One region of the Paenibacillus sp. NRS-1782 genome, then DNA from elsewhere that is predicted to be linked to it. Evidence: riboswitches for the same ligand, from Rfam matches in the RefSeq annotation. Region 1 holds a riboswitch; the other holds the start of a gene.
The links. A riboswitch is a leader RNA that binds a small molecule or an ion and turns the genes downstream of it on or off. The one in region 1 is predicted to bind cyclic di-GMP.
Positions count from the first base shown of each region.

Region 1 (5,512 bases):
CTTTGTCGGCAGGTATTTTCTTTTCGCTGAAGTTGTACTTGATCACCCAAGATACCGTTTGTGTAACAGGGTCGTAGCTTTCCACCTTCTTGGACAAGAATTCTCCGCGATCAACCTGTACGGTAGCGGTAGCAGAGACACCATTCATAGAGTCTCCCGAAAAAGTAGCTGTGTTGGAGAATCGGGTCTCGTCACTTGTAATATCTGTAGAATACTGAATCTGATAGGCTGGGCTGATGCTCTCGTCTTTAAAACGAATAACAAAGCCCGTACCGGCCTGATCTGGTTCGAGCGTATACTTGTCCCCACTGATTGGGTCCTTAACTACCGTCGAGCCGTCAATATTGACTTGCAGATTATACAGTTGGAAGGAGTCTCGCAACAGCTCCAGCCCTTGAGGAGTCGGGTCAGTTACGATCGCATTCTTTACGGTGTCCAATTGTGTATTCACATTAATGGCCCAGTCAATCTTGTTTTTGCCGTTAGCCTTTCCTTGTTTACTTATTGGGGGACCGGACACGGGTTTGATGTTGACGATGGATGTTTGTACCCCGATCTTAATTGGAGTCGAAATAATGACTTCTGTACTGCCTTTTGCAACTTCCTTACTGAACTCGGTTTTTACTTGCAGTTTTCCGCTTACGTTGGAATGATTCTCTACGTAATCGTTAAAGGTCATAATGACTTTCCCTTGGCGATCTACCGTAAAGGTACCAACCTCTCCATCTGTTGAAATCAACGGAGACGAGATATCTGTGTAAATTTCAAATTGTTCCGGTAAGTTAAAGGTGAAGGTATCACCTTCTTTATACTGATTGTCCGGAATCTCCCATTCATAGCTTAGCTGGACTGCCGCGCCAATGTCCACACGGACGCCAGGATTATCCACAGCATCAATGATACGGCCAGTTTCATCCGTCAAGATCAGCTTGGTTAAAATATTGTCTACTTGAACTGAGTTGGTCGCTGCCTGAATCATAGGGGCTATGCTGGGAGGTGCCTCTAACGGTTCAGGGTTTGGAATACCGTATACATCTTCCATAACTGTATTCGCAGGATCGCTTATAGCGCTTTCTGGTACAGCCGTGGTTGAAGTGTCTGCGTAAGCCAACGCTGCACTAAAAAAACTTTGGAAAATAAGCAATAGTACAATGATCGTTGCGTTTATTTTTGTTCTCATACTCTTAAGTAAGTCTCCTATTCATCATAATATTATGGAAAGTACCCGGGCGGATTTGGCTCCCCCCTCTTTCTTGTCCCGGAAATAGTATATTCAACAAACTTAGTTTTTAAATGACTGACTAGATATACAATACCTTCCTTATCTCAACAATTTCTCAACAATAATAGAAAAAAGCCCTGATCGCAGTGATCAGGGCTTTCTACAAAAAAAATTAATATTGTTTTGTTTTTGTATATTTGGAGGGTTCTTTGGCCATTGCAAACTTCTGTTTTCCGCTTTTTAGAGCAGCATCTACTGTAGTGTCAATGATAACCCATTGATTGTTGATATTGACTTCATTCCAGGCGTGGTAAGTTTTCACATAGGAGGATTCACCCATAACCAGCTTCGTTGGAACATCCACACTTCGAAGCATGGCGGCGAACAGTGAAGCGTATCCATAGCAAATGTCTTTTTGCGAAACTATTGTACGATCAATTTGTGGAAGGTAGTCTGTTGATAGGTTGAAAGGCTGATTGGAATCGTATTTAATATGACTAATGACATACTCGTAAATACGTTTCACCTTTTCATCATCTGTCTTTGCACCCTTGGTTAATTCCTTGGCTTTCCGAATCGCCTGATTCGTATCGCTCCAGTCAATATTTTGAATAGAATTGAGGTATATGGTTTTACTGTCATTCAAATTTAACTGGACCGTTTCTTCACCTATCACTTTATACTGGTTGCCAGTTAGCTGTTCCAATAAACGAATGTTATAATTGCCATTGCCCATTTGAAGAGCAAATGCTTCTTCAGGCTTGCCCGAATTCAGATAATAAGAGTATTTCTCCGCATCCTTGGTAATTACAATCTTGGTTTTGACATTGGAGTTGACAGGATAACGTATACTAACAATACCGTGGTTTACGTTGTTTTGATTCAGCCATGCCTGACTTTCGGCAGCAAATGCTGTCGTATGTAGGGGGATGGATAACAAAAAAACCAAAATAATTAAAAAAGATGACATTTTCCTCATAGAAAAACTTCCTTTCGGCGGCTAGGCTGCCATCTTAAAAAGAAGGCCCTATAGCTTTGCGTCCCTGCCTTTCGACAGGTTTGCTATTATCGTATAAAGTTTTTCAGGAAAAAAGACACGACAAAAAGCCTCTCCAACCGGTAGCTGGCTGCCATCTTAAAAAGAAGGCCCTGTAGCTTTGCGTCCCTGCCTTTCGACAGGTTTGCCATTTATCCTGAACAGTCTATATCTATCATTCTATCAGTTGGACTTCCGATTAGGCAAGCACAATCTCAGATTTTCTCTGTTTTTCGACAAAGTCATCTAATAGATGAGTTTATAGTTTGGTTCGATTCCCCCATTTTTTGCGGAAGGAATGTGGGGTTTCTCCGACATGTTCCTTGAACAGGTTGATAAAATGGCTAGTGTTGGGAATCCCTACAAACCGTGCGATATCCACAATGGATTCGTCACTGGTTTTAAGCCAGCCTTGAGCCGCTGTGATGCGGACATTAATGAGATAATCAATTGGAGAAAATCCAATCTGTTTCTTGAAGTTTTTAGCGAGATTGAATTTGTTTAACTCAAACATGTCTGCCAGCGAATCCAGCGTAATTCGTTCACTGTAGGATCGATCCAAATATTGCTGAACCTTGCGTACCTCGGTGATCGTATCCTGATTTACATACGGATGATCGTAGGGGTGCTGCAAAATATAAGTCAGCAACTCACTGATGAGTCTGGATGTCAACAGTTCAGCAGAGAGAGTTCTGTCAGATTGTACGCATAAGAGGGAACGCAGCTTGTCCAATATGGTGACTGGATCGTTGAGTGATATTACAGGCTTGTTGTGCTTGGCAAATTGTTCGTAGAAATTGTCGATCAGATTGCCGTACACATTTACACTGATAAACTCCCAAGCTTCATGACCAGCACTGCTGTACTGTACGAATTCCTCACAATTAACGAAAAACATATCATGAGGCTTCAATATGTATTTTTTCTCTCGGTACAGTAATTCCCCTTGTCCTGATAACGTAAAAACGAGCAGAAACGAGGTGAGTTCCTTCCGTTCCATGGCATAAGCAGATGTTTTTTTGAAATAACCTATTTCCTGTATATAAAAAAGGGATCGCTTGGCAAAAGCGGAGGGAGTACGTGCAATGACGACTGGATCGCTGCTCCAAGGGGTCCCATTCCCGTTGTTTTTTTGGTCTGTTGTCATGTCCAATTCCTTTACAAAAGAGCAAATTTATCAAGCTAATCACTGTTTGTTTAACAAACAAAATGGTGGTTTACACATGATTTCCTACTTAATACGGTTTATTTTATCACATCATATAAATGCATGTAGCGAATAATATTTTGAATTATTTCCCAATCTAAATCAGGTGTACTATTATGGTGAAAACAGCCTCGTTTCCTCCATATTTTTAACTCATTCATCCATATGAAAAAGTTAAATTATGTTGAAAAAAATTCGGAGATGCCATGGATTTAATTCAATTCTGGAATAAAATCCAGGAAAGGATGCTAAAGGTATTCTATGCCCATTCCACCTTCCAACGTGCATATCCTTTTGTTTTGAAAAAAATGGGTCTTTGTTCTAGCGAAATAGTTCATTAGGCTTATCATGGAAAAAAATGAGATTGGGTCCAATGTTGTGATTTTGTTCACAAATATGTAGACGCACGAGGGAGATATATGAACTCTTTTTGTGCTGATTAGTGCACTGTAAATATATGCAAATCATATGGAAAATAAAAGTATAAAAGTACAAAATAACACAAAAAGTGTATTATCTTATTTGCGTGATTTTCTGCTTCGATGCGTTCTAATATAATAGGAAATAGAGTGCCGTTAGCTTTGGAATTCATACAGGCAATGATATGATGGGTAATACAGATATAGGGCTTCACTTACTCAACAGTCAGTTTGGAGGATTAATAGGATGGGAAAACCAAAAAATACGAAAACCGCAGCGGCTTGGTCGCTCGTTATTCTGGGAGCGGGCTTTGCAGCTATGTTGCCTTTTCAGCAATATAGCTGGGCTCGGTTGTTAGCAGGTGCTTTCGAGGCCGGGCTTGTCGGAGGACTGGCGGACTGGTTCGCCGTCACCGCATTGTTCCGTCACCCGCTGGGCATTCCGATTCCACACACAGCACTTCTTCCCAAGAACAGGGACAAGCTAACGAGTACCTTGGTGAGTACGGTGGAAAATAACCTGCTTAATAAAGACAGTATCGCATCTAAAATTGCCGATATCCGGCTGGCCGATTTGATGCTGGATGGTGTGGAAAAGGGCTTGCGCACGCCGGAAGCGGCCGCATCCATAGATGTTCTCGCCAAACGACTGGTCCGGTCGCTTCCGCTTGCGGAGCTGGCCCCAGTAATTGCGGCCGAGATCAAGCGGCAGGTGACAGATTTCGACGCCGGACCGCTGCTGGAGGCGCTTGTCCGTCAAACCAGTGAGAAGGGCTATGACCGCCGCGCGCTGGATGACTCGCTGGAGCAGGCTGAATCCTGGCTTTTGAAGCCGGAAACGGGCTACACGCTGGGTACCTTGGGAATGCAGGCTATTAGCGGTTTGCAAGTGAGCGGGCTGATGCAATTTGCCCTGAATGCGTTCCTTGGCTATCTGAACGAAGAGCGCATGGGTGAAATGATTCGCCACTTCCTGCTGGATCAGGTTGCGGAGCTGCAAAGGGAAGAACATCCACGCCGTCGGGCCGTGCTGGATGGTCTGAAAACACAGCTGACCCGTCTGGCGACGAAAGATACGGTTCAGGAAGGCTTGAACAGCTGGAAAAACAACCTTGTGGGAACCTGGGAAGGCGATGCGTCGGTGCTTCATAAGATGGAAGAGCTGCGCGTACGCTTATTGGACTATATGGAAGACGGCAGCTATGTGCCGACCTATATTTTGCCGCTACTGGATCGGATGCTGGCTGATTTGAGAGGGAATACCGAGCTGCTGGACAAGATCAATTCTAGAATTGTGGCAGGCATTACCGGGCTGGTGGAAGCCAACCATAGTCGAATTGGTAATCTGGTACGCGAAAATGTAGATAAAATGGATAACGATTCCCTGATTGCTCTGATGGAGGACAAGCTGGGGCAGGACTTGCAGTGGATACGTATTAACGGCGCGGTTACGGGCTTCCTGATCGGTATTGTCCTGACAGGTGTCCGTATGCTGATCGGTTGATTCATTAGAGAAGAAAATGCTACAGATAAGGTTGTGAAGCAATGAGGCTTTGGCACGAAGAGTTGATCGACAAGCTGCCGCGGCCGCAACTGCTGGGGCAACACCGCGAGTGCTGTGCACTGCG
Region 1 is NZ_JBITPH010000041.1:28,445-33,956, forward strand. Features, by position in the region: gene ACIFQM_RS16275 (collagen binding domain-containing protein) at 1-1,180, opposite strand, end outside; gene ACIFQM_RS16280 (transglutaminase domain-containing protein) at 1,395-2,201, opposite strand; cyclic di-GMP riboswitch class I at 2,215-2,296, opposite strand; cyclic di-GMP riboswitch class I at 2,338-2,418, opposite strand; gene ACIFQM_RS16285 (AraC family transcriptional regulator) at 2,518-3,405, opposite strand; gene ACIFQM_RS16290 (DUF445 domain-containing protein) at 4,132-5,388, shown strand; gene ACIFQM_RS16295 (TIGR02328 family protein) at 5,430-5,512, shown strand, end outside.

Region 2 (5,512 bases), on a different contig from region 1:
TTCAGGACCGTATAAGTCAATGGTTTCCCGTGTGTGGCATAAGCCAGACTCAAGCGTCTCATGATGTTTACACGGCTGTCCTGCCCTTGTCCGAACGGATACATTTCCGTATTCGCCGGATTGTGATTTTGCAGGTCAAAGCCGGTTTTAAACAGCGTGTAGTCCTTATAGAAAGCAGCATGCTGAATAAACATATCGGCAAAACCAATCTGCGAACGCATAATCCGGTCGAATGCGGCTGCCTGTGGCTGACTGGCCCCGTACTCAGGGTTGTCCCGATGCGTATCGTTCGTACCAAACTCCGTATTCAGCATCTTCTTCTCCAGCCCGTTACTTGAACCGCCGAACGTTTTCAGATTTTGAACAAAGCTGCCTCCTCCCTCTTCGTTATACGATTCGCCATAGGCATGTCCATTGGTCAGGTCAGTGACATCCTCCAGCTGTTTACGTTGTGCCGGGTCCCGCTCCCATCCATCCGGATCGCCGCATTTGGGCGTACCTCCGGTTTGGTTTTTGCATGCCTTGGTTGAATATGTCGGCCAGTAGGCCCAACCCGGCGCAACCGTTTTGAGATGCGGCGCCAATTGCTTACCTTCCGTATTCAGCCATTTGGCGACGGCCAAATTGACCGCTTTTGAGCGGTTAAACAATCCAGGTTCATTATCTACTTCGTAATAATGCAGGTATGAACCATATTTTTTTACATAATCGCGCAATTTCTGCTTAGCCGTCTCCGGCAGGGAGCCGTCTTTTTGCAGCTTGATATCGCCTGTATACAAATACAAAGCTGACGATTGCATATTATACTGCTTCAATGTTTGGTAGTAATCTCCCACGTCTGTGCAGGCCTTGTTTACATTACTGGCACAAGTGACTCTCATGACATTGCCGCTATACGCAATTCCCAGCCATTTGAGAACATATGGTAAATGTTTAACTGCACCCTCATCATAATAAAATTCTTTATTATTGACATTCGTTCCGGTCAATATATATTTACCGTGTATCGGCTCGGTTGCAGGTGAAGCTAACGTCTCCAAGCTCAAGTCATCCCAAGTCCACCACACATTTTTATCTTCAACAGAGGAGCAGTATAGGCAGCGCGCTGTCTTTAGCTTGAGTACGTTAACACCGCTTTGCAATTGCTCTTTGGGGATATATAGCTCGTAATTGCTTTTGAAATTATATGCACTGCCTGTGCCGGCAACCCCGGCAATCTGGATGATACCGGACAGCTGATGATTTGAAAATACAGCCATCTGGGGAACGGCTTTGCCCGCATCCAAAATTCGTACACGGAATATCATCCCGTTGGGAGGAACCTGATCCAGCTTGTACTGGAGGGACAGTTCAGGATTCGTGGACGCATTTAATCCGGAAGGGATATCTCCACTGCTGAGCAATATCGGAGCCGTTGTACTCCCCGCTATGGACATCGCTGACGATGTTCCTTTAGCAGACGACTCGGTAGAGGCCACCGAAATATTGATATTGTCCTTACCGACCACACCTCTAAATTCTACTGAAGAGTCATCCCGCTGACCAAGCTTCCATACCGGACTCGCCGCCGCTACTTTAATCGTCTGAAGTTCTTCACTCTTGGGAGGCGTATGAATAAACCAGGCAATCAGCGCTATAGCTGCGACCCCTAGCAGCCCGGCCAATACCACTATATACTTTTGGGTCAACCATTTTTTCATCATTGTGCTCCACCCTCTCTCTCCTCAAAATTTTTGGCGGGGAAAGAGTATATATCAAGGAAGAAACAAAGCGTTGCCGGGAATTACCGCTTTCGCTTCATGCTGACTTTCCCACATCAGACGTGCCATTGCGTCGCCCTTTTCATCATAATATTCAACCTTCAAATCTGCCATTTTGCCTGCTTGCAAGGAAATGCTGCCCTTGCGTTCTGTCCAGCTTTGTTTGAACCAGCTATCAATAATCAGCTTGCCATCTACCCATACACGAATGCCATCATCGGATATCGTGGTAAACGTATAGGCCTCACTATATTGCGGCTTGATTTTGCCCGTCCAACGGACTGAGAACTGATCAGCCTCCACCTTTGGATCAGGCGTGGCGGCACGCCAGTTATAATCCAGCTTACTGTCTGTGCGAACCAAAACAGCAGTGCCATCCAGATTCATGTCGTTAAAATATTCGCCCCGCAGCCCGTTTGCGTAGACCATATCCGGAACGGAAGGCGGGACTGGTTTACTTACCACTGGCGGAGCTGGAGTCGAGCCATTTTGTCCCGTGTCCGGTACGGTTGGTAGCTCCGTGTCAGGTTTTTTCATCGCAGCCAGCCCTTTTTTCACATCATCCCGCGTCAAGCTTGTCGAATCATTCATATAATCATGAATCTGATCCGTCGTGTTATTTTCGGTCAGCATCTTGCCCCAGGTCATGGAATACACCCATTTAGGCTGAGCCTTCATCACCTCGGGACTGGGCACCTCACCATGTTCCCCAATGGCAATCGGTTTATTTCGTGCCAGTCCGAGCAATCCTTCGTAATGGCTTTGCTTAAAATCATGGTTGTAAATGTCTACAGCCAAAATATCCACTTTGTCATCCCCCGGATATTTCGGGGTATATGGAGCAGTGTACGAATTAGGCGCATTCGGACTCCATACCCACAGCAGATTGTTCAGCTGATGCGTATTTACAAAACGGTCATACATGATATTCCATAGCTGATTGCAATTGTTTTTGTTTCCCCACCAGAACCAGTCGCCGTTCATTTCGTGGTAAGGTCTCCATAATACTGGAACCCCCGCATCACGAAGCTGCTTTAACGATACAGCGACCTTATCCAGATCGGCAATGAGAAGATTATACTGCGCAGTACCCGGCGTCACATATTTATTGAACTCCGCCTGGCTTACTTTCGCCTGCACATTGGCCCAAGTCAGTGGTTTACCCGGCAACGGTTCATGATAAGTCATCGTAACCATGCCGCCAGCTCTACTCCAACGTATCGCGCTATCGACGACATTTTTACGTTGTGCTGCCTCCGTAGCGGCGGACTGGCCGGAGATGGCTCCCATCTCGTAGCCATGTACACCAGCATACGCCTTACTGATTTTTTGGACCTTGTTGCTTAATTCATCCGGACTTTCCAAATAATCATGTTGACCTGTGACCATCTTTTTTCCCGAGATGCTGATCAAATAGTTGTATAGTTCACGGGCCTCAGCAGAAGCGTCCGAATTAACAGGCTGTAGTGTGGCAGCATTCGCCACGGACAGAGATTCACCAAAACCGACGGGCAACAAAGAAAAAAGCATAACAACGGGGAGTACACTGCGTATCCATCGATTCACAGGGGTAAAATAGGGACTCACTCTCGCTCTTCCTTTCGGTAGCCAGGCTGCCATCCTCACGGAAGGCCCTTTAGCTTTGCGTACCTGCCTTTCAACAGGGCTGCGTTTATCGTGGAAGGAGTTTGGATTCCTTCTTACCCTAAGTATCGACTTTTTTTTACCAAAATTTAATAGGTCATGTTCATGAATTTACAGATTTTCGCGTATTTTCGACAGTTCGGGATAAAAACTTCATAAATGAGTCATTTTTCATCCTTCAGGAATGTTGCATGATGCTCATTTATGAAATAAACTGGTGACGGGAAATTTCATCCCAATCCATGCAAAAACGGACAATATCCTCTTCGATCAACTCAGAACCTGTCTGTACCTCGATCAATTCCACATCGGTCACGGCCAAAATGCTATGCTTCGTCCCTTCTGGAATGCGAACCACATCACCCGCCTTCACCTTATGCAGCTTTTCATTCAAAATAATTTCCGCTTCACCGCTAATAATGGTCCAAATTTCACTCCGTTTGAAATGAAGCTGGTAGCTGATATTTTTGCCTTGCAGCACACGGATTCGCTTGGTCAATACCTCGTTGCCCTCGTCATACTTTACATAATCCACTACCCGATAATGCCCCCAACGTCGCTCTTCGTACATTGGACGCTGATTATGAGCCTTGAGCACTTCCTTGATGCGCGGACTTTCCGCCTTATTGGTCACAAGGATGCCATCCGGGCTGACAGCTACGATCAGATCATTCGTTCCAATGATTGCCACGGGGATATCCAGTTCGTTGATAAGGCTTGTATTGACGCAATCCTCCGTTACTACGCCTCTGCCCACTTGCTGATGGGACATTTCTTCCGTTAAGGTGTTCCAGGTACCTAAATCCTTCCAGAATCCATCATACGGAAGAACAACGATGTCCTGCTCCTTCTCGACTACCTCATAGTCAAAGCTGATTTTTTCCAGAGAAGAATATTGCTTTTGCATTTCTTCATAGTTCAGCGGCAAACCTTTGGATGCCAAGATATCGAGCAAGTAACCCAATTGGAATGCAAAAACCCCGCAGTTCCATAGAGCATTGCGTTCCATCAGACGCTCCGCCTGCTCCCGGTCGGGTTTCTCTTGAAAATGGCTCACTTCGCGGTAGCCTGTGCTACCTTGTGTGGCATCATTTTTCGGTATAATGTAACCATATTTCTCAGAAGGATAGGAAGGGACAACTCCGATTAACGCAAGCTTGCCTTCACTCTCCTGAAGAGTATGTTCCAACTGGGCAACTGTAGCAAAGAAAGCATCCTCTACATAGGGATCTACCGGCAATATTGCAACGATTTCATCGGGGGAAACTCCAACAATGGAATATAGATAAGTCGCTGTCAGCGCAATGGCAGGAAACGTATCTCTTCGTTCCGGCTCAACAATGATGCGCGTATCCTGCCCAACCTGACTCTGAATCATTTCAACCTGCGCTCTCCCTGTTGCAATAAACGAGGATTCGGACAAGCCGTTATCCCCCAGTTGTCTCCACACCCGCTGCACCATAGATTCCGAATTCCCCTCCGGACTCTCCAGCACCTTCAAAAATTGTTTGGAACGGGAATCGTTGGACAAAGGCCATAATCTCTTACCGGAACCACCAGACAAAAGTACGAGCTTCATAACTCTCCACTTCCTCTCTAATTTGGGTAGGTGATCGGATGGAGCACGGTTGAGTAGCCCGCTACGGGATGGATTTGATCTTACGATCGCTGTTGGACCGGGATTCACTCGATTGTATAAAATCGTGTAAAGGTTTGAATCCCGTTCCAAAGGCGAGCGCTATCGCTTCTCCAGATTCAAATCCATCCCTGCGCTACTCAAAAATGCATCATGCCGATCATACCGTGTATTGCAAAAGGCACGACCGGACGATTCATGTCCGGTCAGCCTGTAAAGGTGCTCGCGCGCCCGGCGCATGGCGCTTTGATCCGAAGGAGCGGTATCACCGCGCCGCTCCTTCCGATACGCCCTTCCTACCTCCCCCCATGAGGTGGGAGGTTAAAAATCGTGACTCCACGGCGGAAAGCAGCGGAGCGGGCAGAATTGTTCTGAAGAAGCGTCAGCGTTTGCCTTTATCCCCGGATTTTAACCTTTGAATGTTTTATACAATCAAGAAAATCCGGGGGTAACAGCAATCGGAAGAACAATC
Region 2 is NZ_JBITPH010000021.1:78,404-83,915, reverse strand. Features, by position in the region: gene ACIFQM_RS09410 (hypothetical protein) at 1-1,703, opposite strand, end outside; gene ACIFQM_RS09405 (glycosyl hydrolase) at 1,755-3,380, opposite strand; cyclic di-GMP riboswitch class I at 3,361-3,441, opposite strand; gene ACIFQM_RS09400 (sugar phosphate nucleotidyltransferase) at 3,607-4,983, opposite strand; gene ACIFQM_RS09395 (hypothetical protein) at 5,058-5,459, shown strand.
Region 2: another riboswitch for cyclic di-GMP. It lies ahead of ACIFQM_RS09405 (glycosyl hydrolase); the one in region 1 lies ahead of ACIFQM_RS16280 (transglutaminase domain-containing protein).